Regions from separate parts of the Microbacterium sp. ARD32 genome, predicted to be linked through region 2. Evidence: predicted binding sites of a transcription regulator. Region 2 holds the regulator's gene; the other holds the start of a gene.
What was found. The regulator HrcA, encoded in region 2, represses chaperone genes, less so after heat shock. The targets are predictions, from matches to a motif close to TTNGCACTCGNNNNNNNCGAGTGCNAA.
Positions count from the first base shown of each region.

Region 1: the regulator HrcA is predicted to act here: its motif matches at 3,980-4,006, upstream of groES (co-chaperone GroES).

Region 1 covers NZ_JAUZVD010000001.1:466,599-482,467, forward strand. The annotation lists gene Q9R19_RS02170 (hypothetical protein) at 1-17, shown strand, start outside; gene Q9R19_RS02175 (hypothetical protein) at 408-1,100, shown strand; gene Q9R19_RS02180 (hypothetical protein) at 1,478-2,269, shown strand; gene Q9R19_RS02185 (class I SAM-dependent methyltransferase) at 2,270-3,658, opposite strand; gene groES (co-chaperone GroES) at 4,091-4,387, shown strand; gene rarD (EamA family transporter RarD) at 4,461-5,372, shown strand; gene Q9R19_RS02200 (ABC transporter substrate-binding protein) at 5,484-6,740, shown strand; gene Q9R19_RS02205 (ABC transporter ATP-binding protein) at 6,928-7,713, opposite strand; gene Q9R19_RS02210 (ABC transporter ATP-binding protein) at 7,710-8,684, opposite strand; gene Q9R19_RS02215 (branched-chain amino acid ABC transporter permease) at 8,689-9,666, opposite strand; gene Q9R19_RS02220 (branched-chain amino acid ABC transporter permease) at 9,669-11,018, opposite strand; gene guaB (IMP dehydrogenase) at 11,234-12,736, shown strand; gene Q9R19_RS02230 (OsmC family protein) at 13,012-13,563, shown strand; gene Q9R19_RS02235 (MFS transporter) at 13,849-15,222, shown strand; gene Q9R19_RS02240 (pyridoxal-dependent decarboxylase) at 15,236-15,869, shown strand, end outside.
Region 2 covers NZ_JAUZVD010000001.1:1,508,990-1,524,858, reverse strand. The annotation lists gene rpsT (30S ribosomal protein S20) at 1-164, opposite strand, end outside; gene Q9R19_RS07230 (MFS transporter) at 391-1,635, shown strand; gene Q9R19_RS07225 (alpha/beta hydrolase) at 1,586-2,308, opposite strand; gene Q9R19_RS07220 (ABC transporter family substrate-binding protein) at 2,412-4,127, opposite strand; gene Q9R19_RS07215 (ABC transporter ATP-binding protein) at 4,269-6,212, opposite strand; gene Q9R19_RS07210 (ABC transporter permease) at 6,209-7,141, opposite strand; gene Q9R19_RS07205 (ABC transporter permease) at 7,143-8,126, opposite strand; gene lepA (translation elongation factor 4) at 8,382-10,241, shown strand; gene Q9R19_RS07195 (DUF1990 family protein) at 10,312-10,962, shown strand; gene hemW (radical SAM family heme chaperone HemW) at 10,962-12,200, shown strand; gene hrcA (heat-inducible transcriptional repressor HrcA) at 12,269-13,312, shown strand; gene dnaJ (molecular chaperone DnaJ) at 13,335-14,444, shown strand; gene Q9R19_RS07175 (16S rRNA (uracil(1498)-N(3))-methyltransferase) at 14,466-15,194, shown strand; gene Q9R19_RS07170 (HIT domain-containing protein) at 15,252-15,599, shown strand; gene Q9R19_RS07165 (PhoH family protein) at 15,667-15,869, shown strand, end outside.

The sequences.
Region 1 (15,869 bases), 1.0 Mb from region 2:
TCGAGAAGCTGGGGTGATGGATGCTGGATGCCGGCGAGGCCGCACGACGACGTGAGCTTCAGCAGCGGGCCTTCCGGCCCGGCAGCGCGCTGACGGATGCCGAGGCCGTCGAGCTGCGGGATCTGAACGCCCGGAACTCGGTCGCTGAGCCCGTCGCTCGTGCTGAGCGAGCGCCAGCGAGTCGAAGTGAAGCGTCCCCCCGGGCCGACGGGGACTCCAGGAGTTGGGCCGCTGAGCCTGTCGCTCGTGCTGAGCGAGCGCCAGCGAGTCGAAGTGAAGCGTCCCCCCAGGGGGGCCCAGCCCGCCGCATCCGACGCCGCGCACTGATCCCGCTGGTCGCGGTGATCTGCCTGGTGCTCGGCCTGGTCGTCGGGCGCCTCGCGATCGAGCACGCGAATGAGCCGGCGATGAACGAGACGCAGCAGAGCATGTGGTCTGCGCTCGAGGCATCCGGCGACTACGATCCCGGCTCGGTGCACCTGCTGGGCAGCAGATACGGCGTGGATGCCTGGGAGGTGACGCGTTCGAACGGCCGGCAGCAGTGCATCCTGATCACCCGCGGCTCCTCGCTCGACGACGACGACGCCGGATCGCCGACGGCAGGCTGCGCGGCCCCGGAGGCCGACGGCGCGAGCCCGGACGAGGGTGACGAGAGCGACAGCATTCAGGCGAATCTCGCCTACACGGAGGACGGTGTCGACTACATCGCCTGGGCGAACCGGATCGATGACGTCAACGGCGACTCCGTCGTGCTGCTGCGCCGCAACGATGCGAACGCGGGCTGGGACTGGCGCTCGCAGTACACCGACGCTGAGCTGGAGCTCGTCGATCAGCTGGAGGGGGCGGGGCTCGACGGGGAGACGCTGCGGATCATCGCATACGACGGCGACCTGCCGGTGTGGACCGGCTTCTCCGACACAGGACAATGCGTCGCGATCGTGAAGGACGGCGTCGCGTCGCACTGCGGCGAGCTCACGCCCGAGTCCGCGCCGCTGGAGCTGCAGGTCGACTCGACCGTCTACGAACTGCGGGTCGGGTACGAGCGCGGCGACAGCCTCACCATCTACCGCGGAATCGACGGAGCGGGGGAGCAGGAATGACTGAAGCGGATGCCGCTCGCCGGCGCGAGCTGCAGCACCTGGCCTTCGCGCCGGGTGGCGGGCTGACTGCGGAGCAGGCCGAGGAGCTGCGGATGCTGTCGCAGCCGGCTGAGCCTGCGTCGCGGGTGCGTGGCCTCAGCGCAGAGACCCAACCATGGGTCGCTGAGTCCCAACCATGGGTCGCTGAGTCCCAACCATGGGTCGCTGAGTCCCAACCATGGGTCGCTGAGCCTGTCGCTCGTACTGAGCGAGCGCCAGCGAGTCGAAGTGAAGCGTCGCCGGCGAGTCGAAGTGAAGCGTCGCCGGCGAGTCGAAGTGAAGCGTCGCCGGCGCCAGCAGCATCCGCCCTCTCCGCGCGCCGGCGCTGGCTGCTCCCCGTGATCGGCGCCGCCGCCGTGGCGGTCGGGTTCGCCATCGCGTGGCTGGTCTCGCCACAGGCATCCGCTTCCTCGCCTCCCGAGATGACCGACGCTCAGCAGAAGGCGCAGCGCGAAGCCGCCGCGAGCGGCGACGTGGATGCCGACAGCCTGATCTTCATGGGCGCCGAGCACGGCGCGTGGACGTGGAGGGCAACGGAAGGCGACGAGGCCTGCCTCGTGCTGGTGTACGACGGCCAGCGCAGCATCGCCTGCGGTGACCCCGAGACGGGCGCGTTCGGCAGCGGCGTGATCAGCGCCGGCCTCTCGACCGACGACGACGAGACCACGGTGAGCGTCACCGCGAGCATGATCCGAACGCTCGAGGACGAGTGGGCCGTGGTCGTGGACCGGTGGCAGAGCGAGCGCGACGACGACAGCTGGACGCAGCAGTACTCGCCGGAAGAACTGCAGCTGGTGCGCGTGCTGCAGGACGCCGGCTTCGACGGACAGCAGCTGCAGCTCGTCGTGCAGGACGGCGATTATCCGGTGTGGGCGTCGAACGAGCAGCAGGACTGCCTGATGATCGTGGACCCCGCCAATCTGCAGCTGATGCAGAGCTGCGTGCCGGGTGACTCGTCCGAGCGGGCGAGCCTGATCTTCCGCGACGCGACGTACGTCCTGAACTGGTCGGAACTTCGCGGGCCGGTGGTCACGATCATCCGCAACCCGAAGGCGGTCACGAGGCTGTCCTGCGACACCGCGACCGGCGACTGCACCTCGATCGACGACAAGACGGGCGACGTGGGCTGATCACACCCGATCGGCGAGGATGGCGATGCGGCCGGCCTGCGTGCGCGTGAGGATCAGCGTCGCCGGCTTCGAGCCCTTCAGCGTGAGCTTCCTGCGGAACGCGGCCGGGTCGATGTCCATGCCGCGCTTCTTGATCTCCAGGCGCCCGATGTCGTTCGCCCGCAGTGCCGCATTGATGGTCTTGGCATGCACGGGCATGGTCTCGCGCACCCGGAACGTCTGCACGAACGGACTCGTCACCGCATCGTCGCCGGTCAGGTAGGCGATCTGCTCGTCGAGCATGCCCGCATTCAGCATTCGTGCGGCGTCGCCGATCAGGCGCGCGCGGATGACGGCGCCGTCGGGTTCGTGCAGGAAGGCACCCAGTCCGCGCACCGGCTCGTCGGCGGCATCCGCGGCGGCGGTCAGCTCGTGCGTCTGCCCGTCGGCGATGACCAGGGCGGAGCGGCGCACGCCCTCGCGCGCGAGCGCGCCGCTCCAGAGCACCAGCTCGACCACGCTTCCGTCGGCGCTGACCCACTGCGCCTCGACGTCGTCGGGGATGAGGTCGCGGTCCAGACCGGGGCCGAGCTTGATGCCGGTCGGATGCTCGCGCGCCACCTCGAAGCACCAGTCCAGCGACGGCGACCAGTCGGATGCCGACAGCCGGCGCGTCTCGCTGTGTCCGGCCGTGCGGCGCGCGGGATCGAGCCAGACCGCGTGACCCTCCTGGGGCGCTGAACCTGCCTGGGGCGCTGAGCCTGTCGAAGCGTCGTCCTGCCTCTGGGTCGCTGAGTTCTCCTGGGTCGCTGAGCCTGTCGAAGCGTCGTTCTGCCTCTGGGTCGCTGAGTTCTCCTGGGTCGCTGAGCCTGTCGAAGCGTCGTTCTGCTCCTGGAGCGTTGAACTTGCCCGGGTCACGGGATGCGCACCTCCGGGCACATGCTCCTCCGCGCGGCCGGTCCGCACTTCGGCATCCGCCCCGAACGGAGCCAGGTTGTAGGCCGCGATCCCGGCGGTCACCTCATCGGCATCCACGGCCGTGACTCGCAGCCCCGCGCCGGCGAAGGCCAGGCTGTCGCCCCCGATGCCGCAACCGAGGTCGGCGACCGCGGTGATGCCCGCTCGGCGCATCCGCACCGCGTGCAGGGTCGCGACGTTCAGGCGTGTGGCCTGCTCGAGGCCGGCGCGGGTGAACAGCATCCGCTGGGCGAACTCGCCGAACTTGGCCCGCGCCCGCACCCGCAGGTGCGCCTGGCCGACAACGGCGGAGACGAGTTCGGGGGAGTGGCCCGCCGCCCGCAGCCGCGAGACGGCGCGCGCGACGTCGTCGGAGGATGCGATCGGCCCGACCTCGTCGAGCAGGGCGAGCCCGTCGCGGGTGAGCAGTGCGCTCAGCTCGGATTTCTCCACGGGGCAAGCCTACGGCGCGCCTCAGCCCCTGCTTCGCGGGTCCCGAATTGCGGTGTCGAAGGGGTGGGATGCCGCAGAGTGGGACCCGCGAAGGAGAGCGACGAGATGCCCGGGCGTGTCGCGGGTCCCGGTTTGCGGGCTCAGCGTGCCGGATGCCGCAGAGTGGGACCCGCGAGGAGATGGGGACGAGTGAGTCGAGGTGCTCGGGCGGGCGGGATGGCCGGCCCCAGGGTCTGTGCTTCGCGGGTCCCGAATTGCGGTGTCGACGGGGTGGGATGCCGCAGAGTGGGACCCGCGAAGGACAGCGACGAGAGGTCCGGACTGGCACTCGCATTGCGTGAGTGCCAGCGGTCGGCATACACTGGAGTTAGCACCCTCGGCATGAGAGTGCTAACAGTCTTCTGATCTCAGTCACGAAAGAAGAGGTACACCGTGTCGGTTTCCATCAAGCCGCTCGAGGACCGCATCGTCATCCAGCAGGTCGAGGCAGAGCAGACCACCGCAAGCGGTCTGGTCATCCCCGACACCGCCAAGGAGAAGCCCCAGGAGGGCGAGGTCGTGGCCGTGGGCCCCGGCCGCATCGACGACAACGGCAACCGCGTTCCGCTCGACGTCGCCGTGGGCGACCGCGTGCTCTACAGCAAGTACGGCGGCACCGAGGTCAAGTTCGGCGCCGACGAGTACCTCGTGCTCTCGGCCCGCGACGTGCTCGCGGTCGTCGTCCGCTGACGACAGTTCTCGAAGGGGCCGGATGCTGAGCATCCGGCCCCTTCGTCGTCCCCGCCACCAGTAGGCTTGGGCGGTGAGCACGAAGAGCGCCGGAACGCTGTACACGATCGGTGCGTACCTGCTGTGGGGCGTGTTCCCGCTGTACTTCATCTTGCTCGACCCGACCGGCCCGTTCGAGGTCGTCGCCTGGCGGCTGCTGCTCACCCTGGTGTTCTGCGTCGTGCTGCTGACCCTCACGCGCGGCTGGCAGCGGCTGCGCGAGATCTGGCGTCGGCCCCGGCTGCTCGCGCTCACGGCCCTCGCCGGGCTGCTGATCTACGTCAACTGGCAGGTCTTCGTGATCGCCACGATGGGCGAGGCCGTCGTGGAGACCAGCCTGGGCTACTTCATCAACCCGATCTTCACCGTGCTGCTGGGCGTGCTCGTGCTGCACGAGCGGATCCGCGCAGCGCAGTGGGTCGCGATCGGCATCGCGGCGGTCGCCGTGGGCGTGATCATCGTCGCGCACGGCACATTCCCCTGGATCGCCCTCACGCTGACGGCCTCGTTCGGGCTGTACGGGCTGGTCAAGAAGAAGATCGGGCCGGCGGTGGATGCCGTGAGCGGACTCACCCTGGAATCGTTCTGGATGATCCCCATCGCCGTGGTCATCCTCGTCGTCGTGTCCGGCGACGGCGGCATCACGATGGGCACGGTCAGTCCGCTGCACACCGCGCTGCTCTCGTGCGCGGGCATCGCGACCGCCGTGCCGCTGCTGCTGTTCGCCGCCGGCACCCGCCGCGTGGACCTGTCGCTGGTCGGGATGATCCAGTTCATCACCCCGATCATGCAGTTCCTGCTCGGCTGGGCGGTACTGGGGGAGCCCATGCCGCCCGAGCGCTGGACCGGCTTCATCCTGGTGTGGATCGCGATCGCGGTCTTCGTCGGCGACCTGCTCGTGCAGAAGGGCCGCGGGCGCCGCGCGGCACCCGCGCAGCTGGTCTGACCGGATCGTTAAGGGACCGAGACCCGGGCTGGCGTTCGTGCGCCGCGCGACCGCATAGGGTAAGAGTCACCCGAAGGTGGTACTCCACGTTCAGTCACGCAAGGGAGCAACATGAACGCATTGAAGGGCTCGCGAGCCGCGAGAGTCTTCGCAGGGATCGCGCTCGTCAGCGCATCCGCACTGGTGATCGCCGGCTGTGCCAGCACTCCGGCAACCGAGAAGCCGACCGACGGCGGCGACAAGAAGCCGGCCGCCGACGTCACCCTCAAGATGGGGTCGCTGCTTCCCTCGTCGGGTACGCTCGCGTTCCTCGACCCGCCCATGGAAGCCGGCGTGCAGCTGGCCGTCAAGCAGGTCAACGATGCGAAGCTCGGCGTGACCATCGAGCTGAGCAAGGGCGACGAGGGCGACCTCGACAACAAGGCGTACGAGACCTCGATGAACAAGCTGCAGAGCGAGGGCATCACCACGCTCGTCGGCGCGGCCTCCTCGGGCGTCACCAAGCTGATCGTCGACGGCAACACCAGCGCCGGCATCCTGGCGATCTCGCCGTCCAACACCGGCGTCGCCTTCGCCGGGCTGAGCCCGCTGTACTTCCGCACCGCGCCGAGCGACGCGCTGCAGGGTGAGGTGCTGGCGAACACGATCGCCCAGGACAAGCACAAGACCCTCGGCATCATCTACCAGAACGACCCGTACGGTCAGGGTCTGGAAGGCGCCATCAAGCAGGTGTTCGAGAGCACCGGCGGCAAGGTCGTCGCCGAGGCGTCGTACAACCAGGGCGACGGCCAGTTCAACGCCCAGGTGAGCGAGGTCGCGGCCGCCAAGCCCGATGCCGTCGCCGTCGTCTCGTACGACCAGTTCGTGACGATCGCGCCGCTGCTGAAGAACGCCGGCATCGACACCAGCTCGCTGTACCTCGTGGACGGCAACCTGGTCGACTACCCCGACCTGCCCGTCGACCTGACCGGCTCGAAGGGCACCAAGGCCGGTGCCGAGCTGCCGGACAGCTTCGTCAAGGACCTCAACGATGTCTGGACCTCGCAGGGCAACAAGGACCTCACGTCGCAGACCTACTCGGCTGAGGCCTACGACGCCGTGATCCTGATGGCGCTCGGTGCGCTGCAGGCCAACTCCGACAAGGGCGCCGACATCGCCGATCAGCTGATCGAGATCTCGGGCGGCTCGGGCGACGGCGAGAAGTGCACGTCGTTCGTCGACTGCGCCAAGCTCATCAACGACGGCAAGAAGGTCGACTACGACGGCTTCTCCGGCGACGTGACCTTCGATGAGGACCACGACCCGCAGGGCGCCGCGATGGGCGTCTACGAGTACGGCGAGGGCAACACCTTCAAGCGCATCAGCTGACGCGCGGTACGCAGAGGGGGCTCCGGATGCCAGGCATCCGGAGCCCCCTTCGCGTGTCTCAGCGCCCCACGCCCCACGGGCCCACGCCCGACCCACGACCCACAGACAGTTCGCGGGTCCCAGATTGCTGCCTCAGCTGAGTGTGAGGCAGCAATTCGGGACCCGCGAAGTATGAAAAGAGGGGATGTCAGGCGGCGTCCTGGCCGAGGGTGCCCAGGTACAGGCCGATCACCTTCGGATCGTTCAGCAGATCGCGGCCGGTGCCCTCATAGGCATCCCGGCCCTGGTCGAGCACGTAGCCGCGGTCGCAGATCTGCAGGCACCGGCGGGCGTTCTGCTCGACCATGATGGTCGTCACACCAGCCTTGTTGATGTCGGAGACGCGGATGAACGCGTCATCCTGCCGCACCGGCGAGAGGCCGGCCGACGGCTCGTCCAGCAGCAGCACCGACGGGTCCATCATCAGCGCCCGCGACATCGCCACCATCTGGCGCTCACCGCCCGAGAGCGACCCGGCGCGCTGCTTGAGCCGCTTGCCCAGCTCGGCGAAGATGCCGGTGACGAACTCGAGCCGCTCGGCGTACACCTTCGGGTTCTGGTACAGACCCATCTGCAGGTTCTCCTCGATGCTCAGCGAGGGGAACACATTGTTGGTCTGCGGCACGAAGCCCACACCGCGGCGCACGAGCTTGTCGGCCTTCAGCCCCACGATGCTCTCGCCGTTCACGGTGATCTCGCCCTGCCGCACCTGCACCATGCCGAAGATCGCCTTCAGCAGGGTGGATTTGCCGGCTCCGTTCGGGCCGATGATGCCGATCAGCTCGCCCTTGCGGGCGATCAGGTTGGCGCCGTTGAGGATGTTCACGCCCGGCAGGTAGCCGGCGTGCACGTCGGTCAGCTCGACCACGACGTCGCGATCGTCGAGCTCGCGGTCATCGGGCCGGGCCCTTGCGCCCGCCGGAGTGCTGGTCATGACTGCTCCTCTTCTTCCTCGAGCTCGGCCTCGGCCTCGGCGTCGATCTTCTCGCGGATGCGGGCGGCGGCGGCATCCGATATCGCCTCGCCGTGCGCCACCGGAACTCGCCCGGTGACCGCTCCCAGGTCGACGTCCTGGTGCGCACCGAGATACGCGTCGACCACGGCCTGATCCTCCATGACCTCCTCGGGCGGGCCCTCGGCCACGACGCGGCCCTCGGCCATCACGACCACCCAGTCGGCGATGTGCCGCACCATGTGCATGTCGTGCTCCACGAAGAGCACGGTCATGCCGCGGTCCTTCAGGTCGAGGATGTGGTCCAGCAGCGACTGCGTGAGGGCGGGGTTGACCCCGGCCATCGGCTCGTCGAGCAGCACCAGGTTCGGATCGCTCATCAGCGCCCGCGCCATCTCGAGCAGCTTGCGCTGTCCGCCCGAGAGCGCGGCGGCGAAGTCCTTCTCCTTGGCGTCGAGCTTGAACCGGGCCAGCAGCCCGCGCGCCTTCTGCTCGATCTCCTTCTCCTGCGCCCGCCAGAAGAACGGGAACAGGCTCTGCCAGAAGCGCTCGCCGGTCTGGTGCGGAGCGCCCAGCTTCATGTTCTCCAGCACGGTCAGCAGCGACAGCGCCTTCGTCAGCTGGAACGTGCGCACCTGCCCCATGCGCGCCACCTTGAACGAGGGGACCCCGGCCAGGCTCTTCCCGTCGTACGACCAGGTGCCGGTGTTGGGCCGGTCGAAGCCGCACAGCAGGTTGAACAGCGTGGTCTTGCCGGCACCGTTCGGTCCGATCAGTGCGGTGATCGCCCCGCGGGGGATCTCGAGGTGGTCGACGTCGACAGCCACCAGACCGCCGAAGCGCCGCTGCACGGCATCCACCACCAGGATCGGGTCGACCTTCGCCACGCCGGGCGCGGCCGGACCCTTGGTCAGCCCTGTCGTCTTCGGTCGGCGGATGCTGCCCGTCGACACGTTCTCACTTGACAAAGGTCATCTCCCTCTTGTCTCCGAGGATGCCCTGCGGGCGGAAGATCACGATCAGCATCAGCACGACGCCGACGATGATGTAGCGCACGACATCGGCCTGGGCGCTGCTCATCGGCAGCAGCCCGGCATCCGACATCTGCGGCAGCAGGTTGCCCAGGAACGCGAACACCATCCAGAACAGCACCGCGCCCAGCGTGGGACCGAACACCGTGGCGGCGCCGCCGAGCAGCAGGATCGTCCACAGGAAGAACGTCAGCGACGTCGAGTAGCTGCCCGGCACGACCGCACTCGGCATCACGAAGATGATCCCGCCGAGGGCGCCGATCACGCCGCCGACCACCAGGGCCTGCATCTTGTAAGCGAAGACGTTCTTGCCCAGCGAGCGCACGGCGTCCTCGTCCTCGCGGATGCCCTTGAGCACCCGGCCCCAGGGGCTGCGCATCAGCGCCCAGACCAGCAGCACCGCGATGGCGAGCATGATCAGGCCGAACACGCGGTTCCACAGGCCCACCTCGTTGAAGGTCCACGGGCCGAAGCCGTAGGTGCCGGGAGGGAACGGGTTGATGTCGCGGAAGCCGGTGCTGTAGCCGCTGAGTCCGCCGGCCGAGTTCGTCCACTTCTTGAACAGCTCGGTCAGGAACAGCAGTCGCACGATCTCGGCCGCGGCGATCGTCGCGATGGCCAGGTAGTCGGCGCGCAGTCGAAGGGTGGGGATGCCCAGCAGCAGCGCGAACGCGGCTCCGCCGACCAGGCCGACGAGCATGCCGAGCCACCACGGGAACCCGAAGCTGAGCACCGAGATCGCGTAGCCGTAGCCGCCGACCGCCATGAAACCCGCCATGCCGAAGTTGAGCAGGCCGGCGTAGCCGAAGTGCACGGCCAGGCCCGTCGCGGCCAGTGCATACGCGATGGTGACGGGACTGAACAGGTAGGCGAGGGTGTTGCCGAAGATGCTTCCGAAGTCCATGGTCAACCCAGCCTCTCTCTGCGTCCGAACAGACCCTGCGGACGCACCAGCAGGACCACGATGAGCGCGATCAGCGCGCTGGCGTACTTCAGGTCGGTGGGGATCCACAGCGTCGAGATCTCCACCGCGATGCCCACGACCAGCGAGCCCAGCAGGGCGCCCATCGCCGAGCCGAGCCCGCCGAGCGTGATCGCGCAGAACATCAGCAGCAGCATCTGCATGCCCATGTCCCACTTCACGCCGGGACGGAAGTACGCCCACAGGATGCCGGAGATCGCGGCCAGGACGCCGGAGATGATCCAGGTGATGCGGATCACCTTGTCGACGTCGATGCCGGAGGCCGACGCCAGCTGCGGGTTGTCCGAGATCGCCCTGGTCGCCTTGCCGATGCGGGTGCGGGTCAGGAAGAACGCCATGCCCAGGATCGCGACCAGGCTGACGCCCATGCCGATCAGGTCGATGTACGACAGCGAGATCGGACCGAACCTCATCGGCTGCGGGCTCGCGCCCGGAATCTGGTGCGTCGCGCCCCCGACCACGTACTGCAGCGCGTAGCGCAGCGCGAGGGAGAGGCCGATGCTGACGATCATCAGCTGCACCACACCGAGACCGCGTCTGCGCAGCGGACGCCAGATCCCGGCATCCATCGCCCAGCCGAGCAGCCCGCCGGCGAGCACCGCGACGACGATGCCCAGCCACAGCGGCAGGTTCATGAGCGAGGTGACGATGACCACCGCGACGCCGCCCCAGGTGACCATCTCGCCGTGCGCGAAGTTCGACAGCCTGGTCGTGCCGTAGATCAGCGCCGCACCCATCGAGGCCAGGCCGAGCAGCAGGCCGAAGTTGATGCCGCCGACCGTGCGGTTGATCAGCTGGTCGAGGAACGACACCGTGACCCGCTCACCCTGCCCGAGGAAGAGGTTCACGATCTTGGTGCCGGTCAGACCGAACTCCGCCTCGAACGAGCCGCTGGTCCCGTCGACGGCCTTCACGCCGTCGGGGAGCTGCTCGGCGTCGACGATCACGCCCTCGGGCAGCGTGTCCTCGTCGATCGAGATCGTGTACTGCGCCTTCTCGGGAACGTAGAGACGCCAGGAGCCCTCGGCATCCGTCTTCGTCTCGCCCTCGAAGCCGTCGCCCTCGACCTTGAGCTCCACGTCGGGGATCGGCTCGTCCTGATAGGTGATGTTCCCCGCGAAGTAGAACTGGGTGATCTCCTGGCCGTCATCGGTCGTGTCGGCCTGTGCTGCGCCGGCGGGTATGCCGAGCACCAGGAAGGCGGCCAGCAGCGTCGCAAGCAACGCGATCAGCCCGTTATGAGGGCGCTCAAGCGCCGCGGTTCTCAGTCCCACGCATCCTCCACATCGAGTGCCCTCGAACGAACTCGGGCAGCCGTTCGATGATGGACGTCGCATTGAGCGTAGCCCGTATCGGTCGCACTCGGAATATCCGCAGGGCGGTGGAGCTTAGAATCAATACACGACGGCAATGCTCCCGTCCCCGGTCGCAGCCGTCCCGCGCACATTCGTCATTCGATCGCGCCCTCCGGCGCAGAGGAGCCAGTTCCATGCCCCAGCACGACCCGTTCGGTTTCGTCGGTCTCACCTACGATGACGTGCTGCTGCTGCCCGGGCACACCGATGTCATCCCCAGCGAGGCCGACACCTCCTCGCGCATCACCCGCCGCATCTCGGTCGCGACCCCGCTGCTCTCCAGCGCCATGGACACGGTCACCGAGGCGCGCATGGCGATCGCGATGGCGCGCGAGGGTGGCATCGGCATCCTGCACCGCAACCTCTCCATCGCCGACCAGGCCGCCGACGTCGACCGCGTCAAGCGCAGCGAGTCGGGCATGATCACCGACCCGATCACCACGACCCCCGACGCCACCGTCGAAGAGGTCGACAACCTGTGCGCCAAGTACCGCATCTCGGGCCTGCCCGTCGTCGACGACGAGGGCCGCCTGGTGGGCATCGTGACCAATCGCGACATGCGCTTCGTGTCGGGCTTCGAGCGGCGCACGACCCTGGTGCGCGATGTGATGACCAGCGAGAACCTCGTCACCGCCAAGGTGGGCGTGGCCGCGGGCGAGGTCATCGCGCTGTTCGCGCAGCACCGGGTCGAGAAGCTGCCGCTGATCGACGAGGACGGCAAGCTCGCGGGCCTGATCACCATCAAGGACTTCGACAAGAGCGAGAAGTACCCCCTGGCCACCAAGGACGACCAGGGCCGTCTGCGCGTGGGGGCAGCGATCGGCTTCTTCGGCGACGCGTGGGAGCGCGCCGAGGCGCTGCGGGATGCCGGCGTGGACGTGCTCGTCGTCGACACCGCCAACGGCCAGTCGCAGGGCGTGATCGACCTGGTCAAGCGGCTCAAGGCCGACCCGACGTTCGAGCACATCGACATCATCGGCGGCAACGTCGCCACGCGTGAGGGCGCGCAGGCGCTGGTGGATGCCGGCGTCGACGCCGTCAAGGTCGGGGTCGGCCCCGGCTCGATCTGCACCACCCGCATCGTCGCCGGCGTCGGAGTGCCGCAGGTGACGGCCGTGTACGAGGCCTCGCTGGCGGCGGCGCCCGCGGGCATCCCCGTGATCGCCGACGGCGGTCTGCAGTACTCGGGCGACATCGCCAAGGCGCTGGTCGCGGGAGCGGATGCTGTGATGCTGGGCTCGCTGCTGGCCGGAACCGACGAGTCGCCGGGCGAGATCGTGTTCCAGTCGGGCAAGCAGTTCAAGCTGTACCGCGGGATGGGCTCGCTGGGCGCCATGCAGACCCGCGGCAAGCAGACCTCGTACTCCAAGGACCGCTACTTCCAGGCCGACGTGCCCAGCGACGACAAGCTCATCCCCGAGGGGATCGAGGGCCAGGTGCCCTACCGCGGACCGGTGTCGGCCGTGGCGTACCAGCTGATCGGCGGGCTGCGTCAGTCGATGTTCTACGTCGGCGCACGCACGATCGAAGAGCTGAAGGCGCGCGGGAAGTTCGTGCGGATCACCGCCGCGGGGCTGAAGGAGTCGCACCCGCACGACGTGCAGATCGTCGTCGAGGCCCCGAACTACAAGCGCTGACCCGCTTCATCGCGCTCAGGGTGCGGCCCTTCCGTGTGGGAGGCGGGGCGTTTCTGCGTTCGCGGGACGGGCGTGTCTGCGTTCGCGGGTCCCGAATTGCGGCCTTCGGGCATCCGAGGCCGCGAATCAGGACCCGCGAACCGCGTCGGCGGGCGGGGACCCGGCGTCGGCGGGCGGCGAACGGCTTCGGAGGGAAGGTTGCGCCGTGTGACGCGGAGTTGCGCGGGATGACGAAGGTGGATGCGCGGCATCCGCCCGCCGGTTACCGTCGCCGCATGACTCTTCTCGACGATCAGAACATCGCCCTCGCCGACGTGACCGCAGACGAGCGCGCGCAGCGCCTCACCGACGCGGGCTCGGTGTGGAGCGAGCGCATCGCACGCGATGCGAGCAATGCGCAGCTCACCTATCGCGTGACAGGGCGAGGAGTCGGCTCGGTCGGCACTGAGATCCGTGCGGGCAAGCACGCCTTCCTCGTGGACGAGCCTGCGGCGCTCGCCGGCGACGATGCGGCGGCAAGCCCCGTGGAGTACGCGCTCGGGGCGCTCGTCTCCTGTCAGGTCGTGGTCTTCCGGCTCTACGCGCAGGCACTGGGTCTGACGATCGACGACATCGAGATCACCGCCGAGGGCGACCTGGACGTGCGGAAACTGTTCGGCATCGACGAGGCGGGGCGGGCAGGCTTCCACGATGTGCGGGTCAGAGTCGACGTCACCGGGCCGAACACGCCCGAGGAGTATGAGAAGCTGCGCGCCGTCGTCGAGGAGCACTGCCCGGTGCTCGACCTGTTCGCGAACACCGTGCCCGTCACGGGCGCGCTCGCCTGACGGCATCCGCCGCCCCCATCTTGCGCGCTCGCGGGTCCGGCTTTGCGCGCTCGCGGGTAGGGCTTTGCGCGCTCGCGGGTAGGGCTTCGCGCGCTCGCGGGTCCGGAACGGCTGCCTCACAGGCATCCGAGGCCACGATTCGGGACCCGCGAACGACATCGGGCTGGGCAGGGCCGGGCCGGAGGGCAGGGCTGGGCCGGATGCCCGGATGCCCGGATGCCGGATGCCGGATGCCGAGGTGCTGCCGCGCCAGCAGCTCCTTCGCGCCCCGCTAGAGTGAGCGACATGCGTTCAGGGTCGAATTCGCTCAGCCGCGGGCAGGTCACCCGCTACGCGATCGGGTCGCTCGGCACGGGCGGCTTCGCCACTCTCCCCGGGCTCGTGCTGGTCTACTACCTGACCGACTCGCTGGGCGTCACCGCGCTCGCCGCCGGCGCGATCGTCACCGCGGCGAAGGTGTGGGACGTGCTGATCGATCCCGTCATCGGCGGGCTCAGCGATCGCGCGCTGGCGCACTCCGGAAGCCGTCGGCGCACCATGCTGATCGGCGGCATCGGGCTGCCGGTCGCCTTCGTGCTCACCTTCGCCGTCCCCGCCGGATTCGGGCCGCTGCCGGCTGCGCTCTGGGTGCTGGTCGCATTCATGCTTGCCGCGACGTTCTTCAGCCTGTTCCAGGTTCCCTACATCGCCCTGCCGGCCGAGCTCACCGATGACTACCGCGAGCGCACGCGCCTGCTCAGCTGGCGCGTCGTGCTGCTCACCGTCGCCATCCTGCTGTTCGGCGCGGGCGGGCCCGAGCTGCGGGCGCTGTTCCCCGATGACCCGCTGCTGGGATACCTGACCATGGCGGTCGTCGCGGCGGTCGTGCTCGGGCTGGGCATGGTGACCTCCGCGTCGGTCGCGCCGCAGCGCCCGCTGCTGCCCGTGCGGCCCGGCGCCACGATCATGGAGCACTACCGCGACGGCGTGGTCGTGCTGCGCGAGAGCCAGCCGTTCCGCGCGCTGCTGGCCACCTTCCTGCTGCAGGGCCTGGCCACCGGCATGATGCTCGCGGCCGCGCAGTACGTGGCGCGCTGGGTGCTGCACGACGAGACGGCGGTGACGCAGCTGTTCGTCGCGCTCATCGCCCCGGCGCTGCTGATGGCGCCGGTGTGGAAGCTGATCGCCGACCGGGTCGGCAAGGAGCGCGGCTTCGCGCTGGCCAGCGTCGTGTTCCTGGTGGCGACGCTGGTGCTGATCGGCATGGTGTGGATGCCGGGCTGGTGGATCCTCGCGCCGGTCGCACTGGCCGGCGCCGCCTACGCCGGCATGCAGACCCTGCCGATGGCCATGCTTCCCGACGTGATCGCGCACGACAGCACGACCCGCGCGGGCGCGGGCACGCGCGACACCGCGAACCGCTCGGGCATCTTCGGGGGCGTGTGGACGGCGGGCGAGACCACCGGCATGGCGCTGGGTGGCACGATCCTCACCGTGGTGCTCGCACTGACCGGGTATCTGGAGACGACGGCCGGCACCACCGTCGTGCAGCCGGAGTCGGCGGTGATCGGCATCGCCGTGTCCTTCAGCATCCTTCCCGCCCTCCTGATGCTGCTGAGCCTGGCGGCCCTGGCACGGTACCGGCTGCGCGAGCAGGACATCGTCGGCACGTCCGCGTGAACGGTCCGGCAGCATGAGCGGTGACTCGCACGACATCCTGGCCAGGCTCCGCGCGCTGCGCGAGGGCGACGCTCCCACGCACGGCGGTCGGGTGCTGTCGTACGTGTACGACTCCGGGCTCGGCGAGCTCGACGAGCTCGCCGACGCCGCCGCCCGCCTGGCGCGCCCGCTGAACGGTCTGGACCCGACCGTCTTCCCGTCCATCGCGGCGATGGAGAGCGACGTGGTCGGGTTCGCCCGGCGGATGCTGCACGGCGGGCGCTCCGTGGTCGGATCGGTCACCAGCGGCGGCACGGAGAGCTGCCTGCTCGCGGTGAAGGCGGCGCGCGACCTGTGGCGCGAGGCGCATCCGGACGGCGGACGCCCGCGGCTGCTGACCGCGTCGACGGTGCACGCGGCGTTCCAGAAGGCGGCTCTGCTGTTCGACCTGGACTGGGACGCCGTGCCCGTGGGGCCCGACGGCGCTCTGGGTGCAGAGGACCTGATCGCGCGGATGGACGGCGACGTGGCGCTCGTCGTCGTCAGCGCCCCGGCGTATCCGACGGGTGCGCTGGATGCCGTGGCATCCGTCGCGCCGGCCGCCGCCGACCGGGGCATCGCGTGCCACGTCGACGCCTGCTTCGGGGGCTTCGTGCTGCCGTGGTGGC
Region 2 (15,869 bases):
GACGCGACCTTGAGGGCGGCCTCAGCGGCCTCCTTGTCGCCGGCGATGACAGCCTCGCGGGTCTTGCGTACGACGGTCTTCAGCTCGCTCTTGACGGCCCTGTTGCGCTCCTGAGCCTTCAGGTTGGTCTTGTTGCGCTTGATCTGCGACTTGATGTTTGCCACGTGTGGACGCTTTCTGTCTGGATGGTGATCGGATGCTGCAGACGAGAGAGGGCGCCGACAGCGGTCGTGAGGGACGAACCCACACGCAAGCCAAGAGTCAATGTTACCAGCACCGCGGCGATGCGCGAAAACACGCGCTCCGAGGACACGCCGTGGCGGGATTCAGTCGCGCAGCACCTGGAACCGGGTGCAGAATCGATCCGACAGACGACGCCCGAGGAGCACCATGCCCGTTTCGAAGATCAGGGTGAAGGTCGGCGCCCGCTGGATGACGCTGTTCACGCTGGCATGGCTCGCCATCTGGACGGTGCAGCTCACCCCCGTGCAGCTGCTGCTTCCGCTGCAGCTGGACACGCCGGAGGAGGACTGGATCCGCGGCGTGGTCTCGTCGGGTCTCGTGCTGGGCATCGGAGGGCTCGCCAGCATCGTCGCGGGTCCGGCGGTCGGCGCGATCTCGGACCGTTCGCGCTCGGCCCGCGGACGACGACGTCCTTGGGCCCTGGCGGGCGTGTGGACCGCAGCGATCTTCCTCGTGCTCACCGGCACGGTCGAAGGCCCCTGGCTGGTGGGAGCCTGCTGGGTGGGCGTGTCGATCGGCGTCTCGGTCGCCTCGGCGGCCTTCACCGCCCTGATCGCCGACCAGCTGCCGCCCTCGCAGCGCGGGGCGGCGTCGGCGGCAGTCGGGTCCAGTCAGGCGGTGGGCATCGTGCTCGGGGTGGGTCTGGTGGTGCTGCTCGGCCTGGGAGTGCTCGCCGGATACCTGCTGCTGGCGGGGATCATCGCGGTGGTCGGCACGCTCACGGCGGTGCTGCTGCCGGATCCGCCGGCCGGGGCATCCGATCTCCCGCCGCGCGCGGCGACCCGCCCTCGCCTCGCCTCCCTGCGCGACCGGGACTTCGCCTGGATGCTGTCAGGACGACTGGTCGCGAACGTCGGCAACGCGCTCGGCACGGCGCTGTTCCTGTTCTTCCTGCTGCACGGGCTGGGCCAGCCCAGCACCGCGGCGCAGGACAACCTGCTGCTGCTGATCGTGGTGTACACCGTGTTCGTGGTGATCGCGTCGGTGCTCACCGGCATCCTCTCCGACCGCTCCGGGCACAGGAGAGGGCTCACGGTCGCGGCGACCTTCGTGCAGGCCGCCTCCGGCGTGGTCATCGTGCTCGCACCCACCTTCGAGATGACGCTCGTCGCGGCGGCGCTGATGGGACTCGGCTACGGCGCCTTCTCGACCGTCGGCCTCGCGTTCGCGACCGACCTGCTGCCCGACGAGCAGGATCACGCCAGGGACCTCGGCATCGTGAACGTCACCGCCGCGCTCGGTCAGCTGATCGGACCCGTCGTCGGAGCGGGGCTGGTGGCACTGGTCGGCGGCTTCTGGCTGGTGTTCCTGACGGCCGCCGTGCTGTCCGTGGCCGGCGGCCTCATGACCGCGCTCGCACGGTCGCCGCAGCCACACCCAGCAGCGCGTTGAACACCCGCGGACGCATCGCCGTGACCAGATGCGTCGTGCGCGGCACGATGACGAACTCGGCGTGCGGCGCCAGACGCCGGAACAGCCTCTCGTGCGTGCGCAGCTGGTCGAACTGCCCGTTCACGAACCAGAGGGGGATGCGGATGCGGGCGACGGCGGCGGCGATGTCGAGCACGGCCAGGCTGCGCAGCGCGGCATCCTGAGCATCCAGGGCGAAACCGCCGGCACCGAAGTCCGCACGCGTCTCGAGGGGGATGGTCGCGGCCAGCACCCGCGCGGCGATCCACTCACCGCGGTCCGGCAGCGAGTTCATCGCGCCGGCCAGCAGCCGATAGGTGGACAGCGCCGCGCCGCGGGGGAGTGCGCTGCAGGATGCCGCGATCAGCGCCGCCACGGGCGGCGGATCCTCCCCGCCGACGTAGGCCAGCGAGAGCAGACCGCCCATCGAATGGCCGACCAGCAGCACGGGCCCGCGCTCGGCGGCCGTGCGCACGGCTGAGTCGATCGTGTGCAGCGCCTCGTGCAGCGTGAAGTCCTCGTCCATCCGGGTGCCGTGCCCGGGCAGATCCACCGCGGTGGCGGGGATGCCCGCCTCTTCGAGATACGCCAGCTGGGCACGCCACATCGTGGCGGAGGTGCGGATGCCGTGCACCAGGACGACCTGAACTGTCACGGTCTCAGCATAGGAAAGCGGGGCCGGTGGATGAACCACCGGCCCCGCTCGCTTCGACCAGCTCAGCGACCCATGAAGGTGCGCTCAGCGAGTCGATCGGGTATCACTTCTCCCAGCCCACGTTCTCGACCGGCTGCACACCGAACAGGTCAAGACCCACGTAGGGCTCGGGGGTCAGGTTGGCCAGACCCTTCTTGGTCGCGGAGATCGACGGACCGTTGTAGAGCGGGATGATGCCCCACTCCTTGTAGATCTCGGCCTCGAGCTTCATCGCGGCCTCGGTCTGCTTGACCGGGTCGGTGATCGACTCGATGTCCTCGTGGATCTTCTTGTCGGTCTCCTCGTTCTGCACGCCCGAGAGGTTCAGGCCCTGGTCCATGCAGTACAGCTGGCAGAACCATGCGGCGCCGAACGGGTCGGAGGAGGTGAAGCGCAGCCCCACGGCATCCCAGTTCTTCGAGTTGTAGTCGTCGGAGAACTTGTTGGACGGGCGGACGTCGATCTTCAGATCGATGCCGACCTCCTTCTCCATCTTCTGCATCGACTGCGCAAGCGCGGCCTGCGTCGGGTCATCGCTGAAGATGGGGTAGGTCACGGACAGCTTCACGCCGTCCTTCTCGCGGATGCCGTCGGAGCCCTTCTCCCAGCCGGCGTCGTCGAGGAGCTTGTTCGCGGCGTCCGCGTCGTACTTGTAGCCGGCCTCCTTGAGCGAGTTGCTGTAGCCCGGCTGGAACGAGAACAGCGTGAGCGAGCCCGCCGGGTCCTCCTCGTAGTCCAGGCCGTTCCACGCGATCTTCTTCTGCTGCTCGATGTTGATCGCCATGAAGAAGGCCTGACGCACGGCCACGTCCTGGAACTGCGGCTTCGTGGCGTCGACCTCGAGGATCGTGTTCGCCGTCTGCTGGGCGCGGTGGATCGTGATGTCCTTCATGTCCGCGACCTGCGCCAGGCGGTCCTTGGTGCCGACGCCGACCTGGTCGATCTCGCCGTTCTTGAAGGCGTTGATCGAGGCCTGCGAGTCCATCGCCGTGAAGGTGACCTCATCGAGCATGGGCTTGTCGCCCCACCACTTGTCGTTCGGCTTGAACGAGATGAAGCCCTTGTTGGCGTCGAACTTGTCGACGGTGTAGGGGCCCGCACCCCACTCGGCGTGCGGGTTGTCGATCATGCCGCTGTTGAAGGTCTCGGGATCGGCGAGCTTCGGGTGGATGACGCCGCCGTTGAACGGCATCTGCGGCCAGGCGAACTCGCCCTTGAAGGTGACGATCGCGGTCTTGGGCGTGTCGCCCTCGACGACCGACTCGATCTCCTTGTAGCCGTCCGTGGCGTTCGGGTGGAAGCCCTCGTCGTTGGAGCGACTGGCCTTCCAGGTGGCGTCGATGGCGGTCCAGTCCATCGGGGTGCCGTCGTTCCAGGTGGCCTTGTCGGTGAAGGTGAACGTGAGGACCGTCTTGCCGTCCTTGATCTCGTTCTTCCACTCCGACAGGTAGTTGTCGTTCTTGTACAGCGTGCCATCCGGCTTCATCAGGATGATCTGCGGCATGTACCAGGCGGCGAGCGTGGCGGTGCCGGCGCTGGCGTCCGTGTTGAACGCGTTCAGCTGCTCGGGGATCTCGCCGATCGCGAAGTTGACCGTCCCGCCCTGCTTGAGGTTCTCGCGGGGCTGGGGGTTGTAGTCCGCTGCCTGAGTCTTGGGCGCGTTGTCGCTGCCCTTGTCGCCGCCGTCACCGGTGTTGCCGGTGTTGGATGCACACCCGCTCAGTGCGAGTGCGAAAGCGCCGGTGATTGCCAGCGCTCCCATCAGCTTGTGCTGCTTCATGGTGCTCCTTTCGCCTTTCGGCGTGTCATTAGGGAGGTTAGTTCGCATGCGCCGAGGACGACGCCGGTGTGAGTGAATCGTGACTAACCGTTATCGGACGGTGACCGTACGGTCACCGTCCGATAACGAGTGTCGAATCCGTCACACCGTCGCGGGGCGCGTGCTCATGGTGTCGGCGTCGAAGATCATGCGCTGACGAGTGCGCTCGATGTCGGGATCGGGCACGGGGATGGCCGACAGCAGAGCCTGCGTGTACGGATGCTGCGGGTTCTCGAAGACCTCGTCCACATCGCCGTACTCGACGAACTCGCCCAGGTACATGACCGCGACGCGGTCCGCGATGTGGCGGATCACCGACAGGTCGTGAGCCACGAACAGGTACGACAGCCCCAGCTTGGCCTTCAGGTCGTCGAGCAGGTTGATGACACCCGCCTGGATGGACACGTCCAGCGCCGAGACCGGCTCGTCGAGCACGACGATCTTCGGGTTCGTCGACAGCGCGCGGGCGATGCCGATGCGCTGCCGCTGGCCGCCGGAGAACGCGCCGGGGAAGCGGTCCCGATGCGCCGGGTTCAGGCCCACCAGGTCCATCAGCTCGGCGACGCGGGCGTGCACCTCGTCCTTGTGCATCCCGATCGCGCGCATCGGCTCCGCGATGATGTCGGTGACGGTCATGCGCGGGTCCAGGGCGCCCATCGGGTCCTGGAACACGATCTGGATGTCGCGCCGCAGTTTGCGCTCGACCGACCTGCTGTGCAGGCCGTTCACGCTCGTTCCGGCGATGATGATGTCGCCGTCGGCCTGCTTCTCGAAGTCCATGATCTGCAGCAGCGTCGTGGTCTTGCCCGAGCCGGACTCGCCCACGATGGCCATGGTCTCGCCCTCGCGGACATCGAAGCTGATGCCCTTGACGGCCTGCACCTCGCCCACCTTGCGCTTGAACAGCGCACCCTTGAGCAGGGGGAAGGTCTTGACCATGTTGCGCACCTCGAGCGTGACCGCGCGATCCTCGCGCGGCGTCTGCGTGAGCGCGCTCTCGTGCACCTCGGGGGCGGGGTAGACCGGGAGCCCGCCGATGCGACCGTCGGAGTCGATCTCATCGGCGCGGATGCAGGCGGCCAGGTGCTCGTCGCCGGTGTCGGAGTGCACCGGCAGCAGGTCGGGCTCGCGTCGCACGCACGCGTCGATGGCGATCGGGCAACGGGAGGCGAAGGGACAGGCATCCGGCAGATCGATCAGCAGCGGCGGATTCCCCTTGATCGGGATCAGCGGCTCCTTCTCGGACTTGTCGACGCGCGGGATCGCGCCCAGCAGGCCGATCGAGTACGGCATCCGGGTGTTGTGGAACAGCTCGTGCGCTGGCGCGTGCTCCACCGGCTTGCCGGCGTACATCACCATCACGTCATCGGCGGTGCGCGCCACCACGCCCATGTCGTGGGTGATCATGATCACCGCGGCGCCGGTCTCGCGCTGCGCCTTCTCGATCAGGTCGAGGATCTGCGCCTGGATCGTCACGTCGAGCGCGGTGGTGGGCTCGTCGCAGATGATCAGGCGCGGGTTGTTGGCCATCGCGATGGCGATCACCACGCGCTGGCGCATGCCGCCGGAGAACTCGTGGGGGAACGACTTCATCCGCCGCTCCGGGTTGGTGATCCCCACCAGGGTGAGCAGCTCGAGGGCGCGATCCCAGGCGGCCTGCTTGGACAGGCCGCGGTGCACGGTGAGCGCCTCGACCAGCTGATCCCCGATGGTGAACACCGGCGTGAGCGAGGTCAGCGGGTCCTGGAAAACCATCGCCATGCCGTTGCCGCGGATCATGGACATCTGCTTGTCGGTCTTGCCGAGCAGCTCCTGACCCTCGAACTCGATGGACCCGGTGATCTTGGCGTTCTCGTCGAGCAGCCCCATGATGGCCAGTGAGGTGACGGACTTGCCCGAGCCGGATTCGCCGACGATGCCGAGCGTCTTGCCCGCCTCGAGGTCGAACGAGACGCCGCGCACGGCGTCGACCCGGCCCGCCTCGGAGGCGAAGCTGACCGTGAGGTCGCGGACGGAGAGGACGGTCTTCGTGATGGGGGTGCTCATGCGCGGCCTCCCGCCGCCGAGGTGGGATCGAGGGCGTCGCGCAGGCCGTCGGCGACCAGCGCCATCGAGACGGTCAGCAGGGTCAGCGCCAATGCGGGGAAGTAGAACTGCCAGGGCGCGCTGGTGACGGTGGCGGCGCCGTAGCCGATCAGCGAGCCGAGCGAGACGTCGGGGATCTTCACGCCGAAGCCGATGAACGACAGGCCGGTCTCGAGCATGACGGCGCTGACCACGCCGAGCGTGAAGTTGATCACCAGCAGCGAGCCGATGTTGGGCACCATGTGCCGCATCACGATCTTCATGCCCGACACGCCCATGTAGCGCGCGGCGTCGATGTACTCGCGCTCTCGCAGCGACAGGGCGAGCGTCCAGATGACTCGGGCCGGGAAGAACCAGCTGACGAAGATCATCGCGATCGAGATCACGCGCCAGTCGCCGCCGGCGTCGTTGGAGACGAGGGCGAGGATCAGGAAGGTGGGGACGACCATCAGGAAGTGGATGATCAGCAGGGTGATCCGTTCGACGATGCCGCGGAAGTAGGCCGCGGCCGTGCCGACGATCGCCGAGAGCGCGGTCACCCCGACCGACACCGTCACGGCGATCATCAGCGAGCGCTGCAGACCCACCGCGGTCTGGGTCCAGGTGTCGTTGCCGCCGGCGGTTGTGCCGAACCAGTGCTCGGCCGAGGGGCCGGTGCTGAGGTTGAGGAAGTCCTGGTCGTCGATGCTGTACGGGGAGGTCAGCGGGACGACGATCGAGTAGATCACCATCAGGATGAAGATCACCACGCCGGCCACGGCCGGCCTGTTGCGCATGAAGCGGCGCGTGTAGAGCGTCCACTTGCTCAGCTGCCTGGTGGGGATGCGCTCGGCGGTGGTGTCGGGGCCGACGGGCGGCTGCACTCCGGGGTCGATCATCTCAGTGCTCATCTCAGCTCACCCTCACTCGCGGGTCCAGAACGACGACGGTGATGTCGGCCAGCAGGGCGCCGATGGCGGTCAGCACGGCGCCGAAGGCGGCGACGGCGACCACGCCGTGGACGTCGTTCCCGTTGATGGTGGTCAGGAAGTAGCGGCCCATGCCCTGCCAGGCGAAAATCGTCTCGGTCAGGATGCCGCCGGTGAAGATCGCCGGGATCGAGAACGCGACCTGGGTGGCCACCGGGATCAGCGAGGTGCGCAAGGCGTGGCGGCGGATCGCCTGCGGCTTGGTGAGCCCCTTGGCCCGCGCGGTGCGCACGTAATCGGCGTTGATGTTGTCCAGCAGCAGCGTGCGCTGCAGGAAGTGCGTGCCGGCGTAGCCGGTGATGACCAGGGCGATCGTGGGCAGCGCCACGTGCTGGAGCGCATCTATCAGCACCGGGAAGAATCCGGTGACGCCCTCGGACGAGGAGCCGGTGACGTAGAAGACGCGCGTGTCGACCCACTTGTTGAAGTTGATCGCGAGGATGACCACGGCAAGTCCGGCCACGATGATGTTGATGTTCATCGTGACGATCGAGATGCCCTGCCAGATCCGATCCCCCAGCTTGTACTGGTGAGACGCGGTGTAGACGCCGATCCAGATGCCGAGCAGCGTCGCGATGATCGTCGCGCCCAGCACGAGCTCTGCGCTGACCCACATGCGGTAGGACACCTCGTCGTTGACCGAGCCGCCCGTGGGGCTCACGCCCCAGTCCCAGCGCAGGATGATGCCGGTGAACCAGGTCCACCACCGCTCGATCAGCGGGATGTTGGCGTCCAGGTTGCGGGGCCGCAGAACGTTGGTGATCTGCTCGGGGCTGAGGGGAGGTTTCCGGCCGACGTAGTTGCTTCGCGGATCGAGGAAGGACCAGGCCAGGAAGTAGGTGACGTTGGTCGCGACCACGATCATCAGCAGCCAGCCGAGTGTCCGGCGCACGAGATACTTGATCAAGGTGGTGATTCTTTCTCTTCTACAGCACGCGCGGGATCTGCCGACGCAACGCTGGGTCGGGATGACATTCAAGCACCATCCACCCGATAACGCACACCGGCAGCCCGGGCTGCTGTGACGGAGTCCTGTGCCGCATGGCACCCGATCGCAGGCGCCAGGGCAACTTCGCGAGACTATCACCGGTCCTGCGGAATGCAGGATTCCGGCCCGCTCTCGTAGACTTGCGGGAACCCCTCCGGCCGCACCAAGGACCACATGTCACCCCGCGCTCTCACTCCGCTCTCCCCAGCCGCGACGCCTGCTTCGCAGATCCGCAACTTCTGCATCATCGCCCACATCGACCACGGCAAGTCGACCCTCGCCGATCGGATGCTGCAGATCACCGGCGTCGTCTCCGACCGCGAGATGCGCGCGCAGTACCTGGACCGGATGGACATCGAGCGCGAACGCGGAATCACCATCAAGAGCCAGGCGGTGCGGATGCCGTGGGCCCTTCGCGGGCCTGGCTCGGAGACCGAGACGTTCGCGTTGAACATGATCGACACCCCGGGGCACGTCGACTTCACGTACGAGGTGTCGCGCTCGCTGGCCGCCTGCGAGGGCGCGATCCTGCTGGTCGACGCCGCGCAGGGCATCGAGGCGCAGACCCTCGCCAACCTGTATCTGGCGCTGGAGAACGATCTGACGATCATCCCGGTGCTCAACAAGATCGACCTCCCCGCCGCCGACCCGGACAAGTTCGCCAAGGAGCTCGCCGACCTGATCGGCGGGCGGCCGGAGGACGTGCTGCGCGTCTCGGGCAAGACCGGCGTCGGCGTCGAGGCGCTGCTGGACCGGATCGTCTCGGAGATCCCCGCGCCGGTGGGGGATGCCGACGCCCCTGCGCGGGCGATGATCTTCGACTCGGTCTACGACGCCTACCGCGGCGTGGTCACCTACGTGCGCATGGTGGACGGCCGTCTCGAACCGCGCGAGCGCATCCAGATGATGTCGACCAGGGCGACGCACGATCTGCTCGAGATCGGCGTCTCCAGCCCCGAGCCGATCCCCTCCCAGGGCCTCGGCGTCGGCGAGGTCGGCTATCTGATCACGGGCGTGAAGGACGTGCGCCAGTCGAAGGTGGGCGACACGGTCACCACGGCCAGGGGTGCGGCATCCGAGCCGCTCGCAGGCTACACCGACCCGAAGCCGATGGTGTTCTCGGGCATCTACCCGATCGACGGCAGCGACTACGCCGAGCTGCGCGAGGCGCTGGACAAGCTGAAGCTCTCGGACGCCTCGCTGCAGTACGAGCCGGAGACCTCGGTGGCGCTCGGCTTCGGCTTCCGCTGCGGGTTCCTGGGCCTGCTGCACCTGGAGATCATCACCGAGCGGCTGTCCAGGGAGTTCGGCCTGGACCTGATCACCACGGCGCCGAGCGTGATCTACGAGGTGACCACCGACACCGGCGAGACGGTGACCGTCACCAATCCGAGCGAGTATCCGGATGGACGCGTGGCGACCGTCTCGGAGCCGATGGTGAAGACGGCCATCCTGCTGCCCAAGGACTACGTCGGCACGGTGATGGAGCTGTGCCAGTCCCGTCGCGGCTCGCTGCTGGGCATGGAGTACTTCTCCGAGGAGCGCGTCGAGCTGCGCTACAACATGCCGCTCGGTGAGATCGTGTTCGACTTCTTCGACCAGCTGAAATCCAAGACACAGGGCTACGCCTCGCTGGACTACGAGCCGTCCGGCCAGCAGGAGGCCGACCTGGTGAAGGTCGACATCCTGCTGCAGGGCGAGAAGGTCGACGCGTTCAGCTCGATCGTGCATCGCGACAAGGCGTACAGCTACGGGACCATGATGGCCGAGCGGCTGCGCAAGCTGATCCCGCGCCAGCAGTTCGAGGTGCCGATCCAGGCGGCGATCGGTGCGCGCATCATCGCCCGCGAGACCATCCGTGCGATCCGCAAGGACGTGCTCGCCAAGTGCTACGGCGGTGACATCAGCCGCAAGCGCAAGCTGCTCGAGAAGCAGAAGGAGGGCAAGAAGCGCATGAAGATGGTCGGCCGCGTCGAAGTGCCCCAGGAGGCGTTCATCGCCGCCCTGTCGGGCGACGTCGAGAGCAAGAAGTAGCACATCGGCGGCAGGACCGGGCGGAACGTCGCGGGGACGCCGTTCAGGCAGGTCGCGTAGGGTTGGGAACATGCGTCGCGGGACATTCCGAGAAGGCACGGTGGACTACGCCGCGGTCGGGGCGACGCACGCCCCGGATCTCATGCAGTACCCGCCCGAGCACAGCACTCCCGCCGAGGAGTCGTGGCGCATCGGCAGCGGCGAGGAGCGTTTCCGCACCGCCGGTGAAGCGCTGCTGTCCTGGACCGCGCAGCGCGCGGCCGGACTGGAGCTGAGTGACGTGCGCCCGGCCGCGGGCGACACCTACACCGGCGTCAGCTTCGACGCGGACGGTGCCCCCATCGCGCCCAATCGCAGCGAGGTGGAGCAGCGCTTCGACGCCGAGGGCACGCCCTTCGTCGCGCCCGGCACCACGCTGAAGGTGCACGGGCGGGTCGGCGGCATGCGGGCGGATGCGGAGCTGCGGGTCATCTCGGTCACCGAGGAGCACCGTCGCATCGGCTTCGTGCTCGGCACCGTCGGCGGATCGGTGGTCAGCGGCGAGGAGTCCTTCGACGTGGACTGGCGCGATGACTCCGACGAGGTGTGGTTCACGGTGCGGGCCTTCGACACGCCGGCCTCGGTGCTGTACCGGCTGCCCGGCATGGTGAAGAGGCGCCGGCGCGAGCTGTTCGCGCGCTACCTGCGCGCCATCTCCCCGCTCTACGCGACACCGGTCTGATGACGGGACCGCTGCCGCTGGGAGACCCGGCGCCGCCTGACGGCCGGCTGCCCGCCGGCATCGTTCCGGATCCGTCGACGCCGTTCTCGGCCTACCTGCACGTGCCGTTCTGCCGGGTGCGCTGCGGATACTGCGACTTCAACACCTACACGGCCACCGAACTGCGCGGGGCGCGGCAGGACGAGTACGCCGACACGCTCGGCCTGGAGATCGAGCTCGCGCGCCGCGTGCTCGCCGAAGCGGGGCCGCTGCGTCCCCTCGACACGATCTTCTTCGGCGGGGGCACGCCCACGCTGCTGCCGGCAGGGGATCTGGCGCGGATGCTGCGCACGGTCACCGACGCGTTCGGCATCCGCGACGGCGCGGAGGTGACCGTCGAGGCGAACCCCGACACCGTCACCGCCGAGGTCGTGGACACGCTGGTGGATGCCGGCGTGAACCGTCTCTCGATCGGGATGCAGTCCGCGGTGCCGCACGTGCTGGCCGCGCTGGACCGCACGCACCGTCCGGAGAACGTGGCGACAGCGGTGCGCGCGGCGCGCGACGCCGGACTGGACGTGAGCGTCGACCTCATCTACGGGGCTCCCGGCGAGTCGCTGGACGACTGGGAACGGTCACTGGACGCCGCGCTGGAGCTGGAACCCGATCACATCTCGGCGTATGCGCTGATCATCGAGGACGGCACGAAGCTGGCACGGCAGATCCGCCGCGGCGAGGTCGCCGCGCCCGACGACGACCTGCAGGCCGACATGTACGAGCTCGCCGATCGGCGGCTCTCGGACGCCGGGTTCTCCTGGTACGAGGTGAGCAACTGGGCGCGCCCCGCGGCTGGTCCCGCGGGCAGGCCCCACGAGTCCCGGCACAACCTGGCGTACTGGCGCGGGCACGACTGGTGGGGGTTCGGGCCCGGTGCGCACAGCCATGTCGCCGGCCTGCGCTGGTGGAACGTCAAGCATCCGGCGGCCTACTCCCAGCGCCTCGCGCGGGGGGAATCGCCGGCCGCCGGGCGCGAGCAGCCGGACGCCGGTGCGCGCACCCTCGAGCGCGTGCTGCTGCAGAGTCGCCTGGCCGAAGGGCTTCCGATCGACGGCATCGCCGAGAGTCATCGCGGACGTGTGGCGGAGCTGATCTCGGACGGCCTGGTGGATGCGGCCTCTGCACTGCGCGACCGGCGCGTGCGCCTGACCCTGCGCGGGCGACTGCTGGCGGATGCCGTGGTGCGCGCCCTCACCGAGTGACGGGAGCCCCGCAGGCGGCAGAGGGTAGGATTGGCACTCAAGTGGTAGGAGTGCCAGCGGGAGGGATGATGGTCACAGAACGAGGGCTCGAGGTCCTCCGCGCGATCGTGCAGGACTACGTCGCCACCCACGAGCCGGTCGGCAGCAGGTCGATCGTGGACAGGCACGCCTTCGGCGTCTCGGCCGCCACGATCCGCAACGACATGGCGCAGCTCGAGGACGAGGAGCTCATCGTCGCTCCGCACACCTCGTCCGGTCGCGTGCCGACCGACAAGGGCTACCGCGTGTTCGTGAACCACCTCGCCAAGGTGCGCCCGCTTTCGACCGGTCAGCGCAACGCGATCGAGACCTTCCTGGCCGATCCCACGGACCTCGACGATCTGATGGCGCGCACGGTGCGCGTGCTCACGCAGCTGACCGGACAGGTCGCCCTCGCGCAGTACCCGTCGTTCGCGCGCGCCAGCATCACCCACATCGAGCTGGTGGCGCTCGCCCCCCACCGGATGCTGGTGGTGCTCGTCACCGATGCCGGCGGGGTGTCCCAGCGCATCGCCCCGCTGCCGATCGAGCTGGAGGAGGCCGATGTCGCCGTGCTGCGTGCGCAGCTCGCATCCCTCATCACCGGTCGCGCGGTCAGCGAGGCGGCCGACCGGGTGCAGGCGCTCTCCAGCACGGACCGAGCCGTCACCGCACCCAGGCTGCAGCCCGCGCTGCTCGCCCTGGCCGACGTCATCCGCGAGGAGCTCGCCGAGTTCCGGCAGGAGCGGCTGGTGATGGCCGGCGCCGCGACGCTCGCGAGGCGCGAGCAGGACTTCCGCGGCAGCATCCACCCGCTGCTGGAGGCGATCGAGGAGCAGGTGACGCTGATCCGGCTGATGAGCGAGATGACCACCGACGAGCACGGCCTGGCCACCAGCATCGGCACGGAGAACGCGCCGTTCGGGCTCGGCGAGGCGTCGTTCGTGGCCAGCAACTACGCGGCGCCGGGCGGGACGGCGCGCGTCGGGGTGATGGGGCCGACGCGAATGGACTATCCGAGCAACCTGGCCGCCGCCCGTGCCGTGGCGCGCTATCTGTCCCGGATGCTCGAAGAAGACGGAACCACCCGGTGACCCGGGTATCGGAAAGGTGAACGTGGCGGACCATTACGAAGTCCTCGGGGTGTCCCGGGATGCCAGCCAGGAAGAGATCAAGAAGGCCTACCGCAAGCTGGCCAGGCAGCTGCACCCGGATGTGAACCCGGGTGAGGACGCGTCCGAGCGGTTCAAGCTCGTCACGCACGCCTACGACGTGCTCGGCGACGAGGAGTCCCGCCGTCGCTACGACATGGGCGGCGACGAGAACGGCGCCGGGTTCGGCGGATTCGGCGGGTTCGGGGACATCTTCGAGACGTTCTTCGGCGCGTCCGGAGGCGGGCGGGCAGCGCGACCGAGATCGCGGCGCGAGCGGGGGGAGGACGCGCTGGTGCGTGTCGATCTCGAACTCGGCGACGTCGTCTTCGGTGCGCACCGCGACCTCGAGATCGACACGGCCGAGCTGTGCGAGACGTGCCAGGGCAGCTGCTGCCAGCCCGGCACCTCACCGGTCACCTGCGACGTGTGCGGCGGTTCGGGGCACGTGCAGCGACAGGTGCGCAGCCTGCTCGGCAACGTCGTCACGACGCAGCCGTGCGGGTCGTGCGAGGGCTTCGGCACGCGGATCGAATCGCCGTGCGGCGCGTGCGCCGGCCAGGGCCGCGTGCGCACCCGGCGTACGATCGGGCTCGACATCCCGGCGGGTGTGGAGACCGGCCTGCGCCTGCAGCTGCCGGGATCCGGCGCCGTCGGGCGCGCGGGCGGTCCGAACGGCGACCTGTACGTCGAGGTGACCGTCGCACCGCATCCGATCTTCAGCCGCGAGGGCGATGATCTGCTCGCCACGCTCGAGGTGTCGATGACGGATGCCGTGCTGGGCACCGCCACGACCATCGAGGGACTCGACGGCCCGGTCGAGCTCGAGCTGCGCGCGGGCGTGCAGTCCGGCGACGTGCTGACCATCGGCGGGCGCGGCGTCACCCCGCTGCGCGGCAGCCAGCGCGGCGACCTGCGGGTGGGCGTGCAGGTGGTGACGCCGACGAGGCTCGATGCGGCGCAGCGACGGCTGATCGAGGACTTCGCCAAGAAGACGAAGGCCCCCGCGCCCCAGCTGGCGCAGTTCCACCAGGGGCTGTTCTCCAAGCTGCGCGATCGCTTCCGCAGCCGCTGACGCGACCCCGAAGGAGCCGGCATGGCACTGCACTTCATCGTCCCTGACTGCACCGACGCCGCGGTCGGGGGATTGGTCACCCTGACCGGCACCGAGGCCAAGCACGCCGCCGTGGTGCGGCGGGTGCGCGTGGGGGAGGCCGTCACTCTCGGCGACGGCCGCGGCACGTGGCTGGAGGGTGCCGTCGAGGACGTGTCGGCGGCCGAGGTCATCGTGCGGATCGCGTCGCGCCACGTCGAAAGCGGCCCGGAGGCGCGCATCGTGCTCGTGCAGGCGCTCGCGAAGGGCGATCGCGACGAGCTCGCCGTGCAGGCCGCCTGCGAGCTCGGCGTCGACGAGATCGTGCCCTGGCAGGCGGCGCGCAGCGTGTCGCGCTGGGAGGGGCCGAAGATCGCGAAGGGGCGGGAGCGCTGGGCGGGCATCGTCCGCGAGGCTGCCAAGCAGGCGCATCGAGCGTGGGTGCCCGACGTGGCGCAGGTGGAGTCGACCGCGCAGCTGGTCGCCCGTGCTGCGGGCTCCCGGATGCTGGTGCTCGACCCCTGGACCGATGCCAGGCTCTCCGGCATCCGGGCGGACGGCCGCGACATCGTGCTGGTGGTCGGACCGGAGGGCGGTATCGCGCCCGACGAGCTGGAGCGGCTGGAATCCGCCGGCGCCGAGCGCGTGCGCCTGGGCGAGACCGTGCTGCGCACGTCGACGGCGGGGCCGGCAGCGATCGCCGCGCTCTCGGTGGCACTGGGGCGCTGGTGACGGTGGGCCGCTGGCGAGGTGGGCCGCTGGTGACCGTTGGCAATTAGACTGAGTCGCATGACAGAGCCCTCGATCTTCACGCGGATCCGGAACGGGGAGATCCCCGGGGAGATCGTCGCGCAGACCGACCGGGTCTTCGCGATCCGCGACATCAACCCGCAGGCACCGCTGCACGTGCTCGTGATCCCCCGGACCGAGCAGTATCGCGATGTCACCGAGCTCGCCGCGGGCGATCCGGCCCTGATGGCCGAGATGGTCGCCCTGGCCAGCCGGATCGCGACCGATCACGCCGACGGTCAGTACCGGCTGATCTTCAACAACGGCGCCCGTGCCGGTCAGTCCGTCTTCCACGTGCACGCGCACGTGCTCGCGAACATCGAGGAGAGCAAGCTCGTTGGACTCTGACGATTCGTCCCCGCAGTTCCCGCCCCGTCCGGAGCGCACCGAGCGCATCTATGCCGACGGTGTCGCCATGGTGCAGCTGCTCGGTCCGCAGGATCGCCTGCTGAAGATGCTGGAGCAGCAGCATCCGGACGTGCAGGTGCTGGTGCGCGGCAACGAGATCAGCCTCGGCGGTGCGGATGCCGACATCCAGGCCGCGCGCCGGCTGGTGGAGGAGCTGCTGGAGCTGACGCGCTCCGGTCACGATCTGGTGCCCGGCGATGTGGAGCGCTC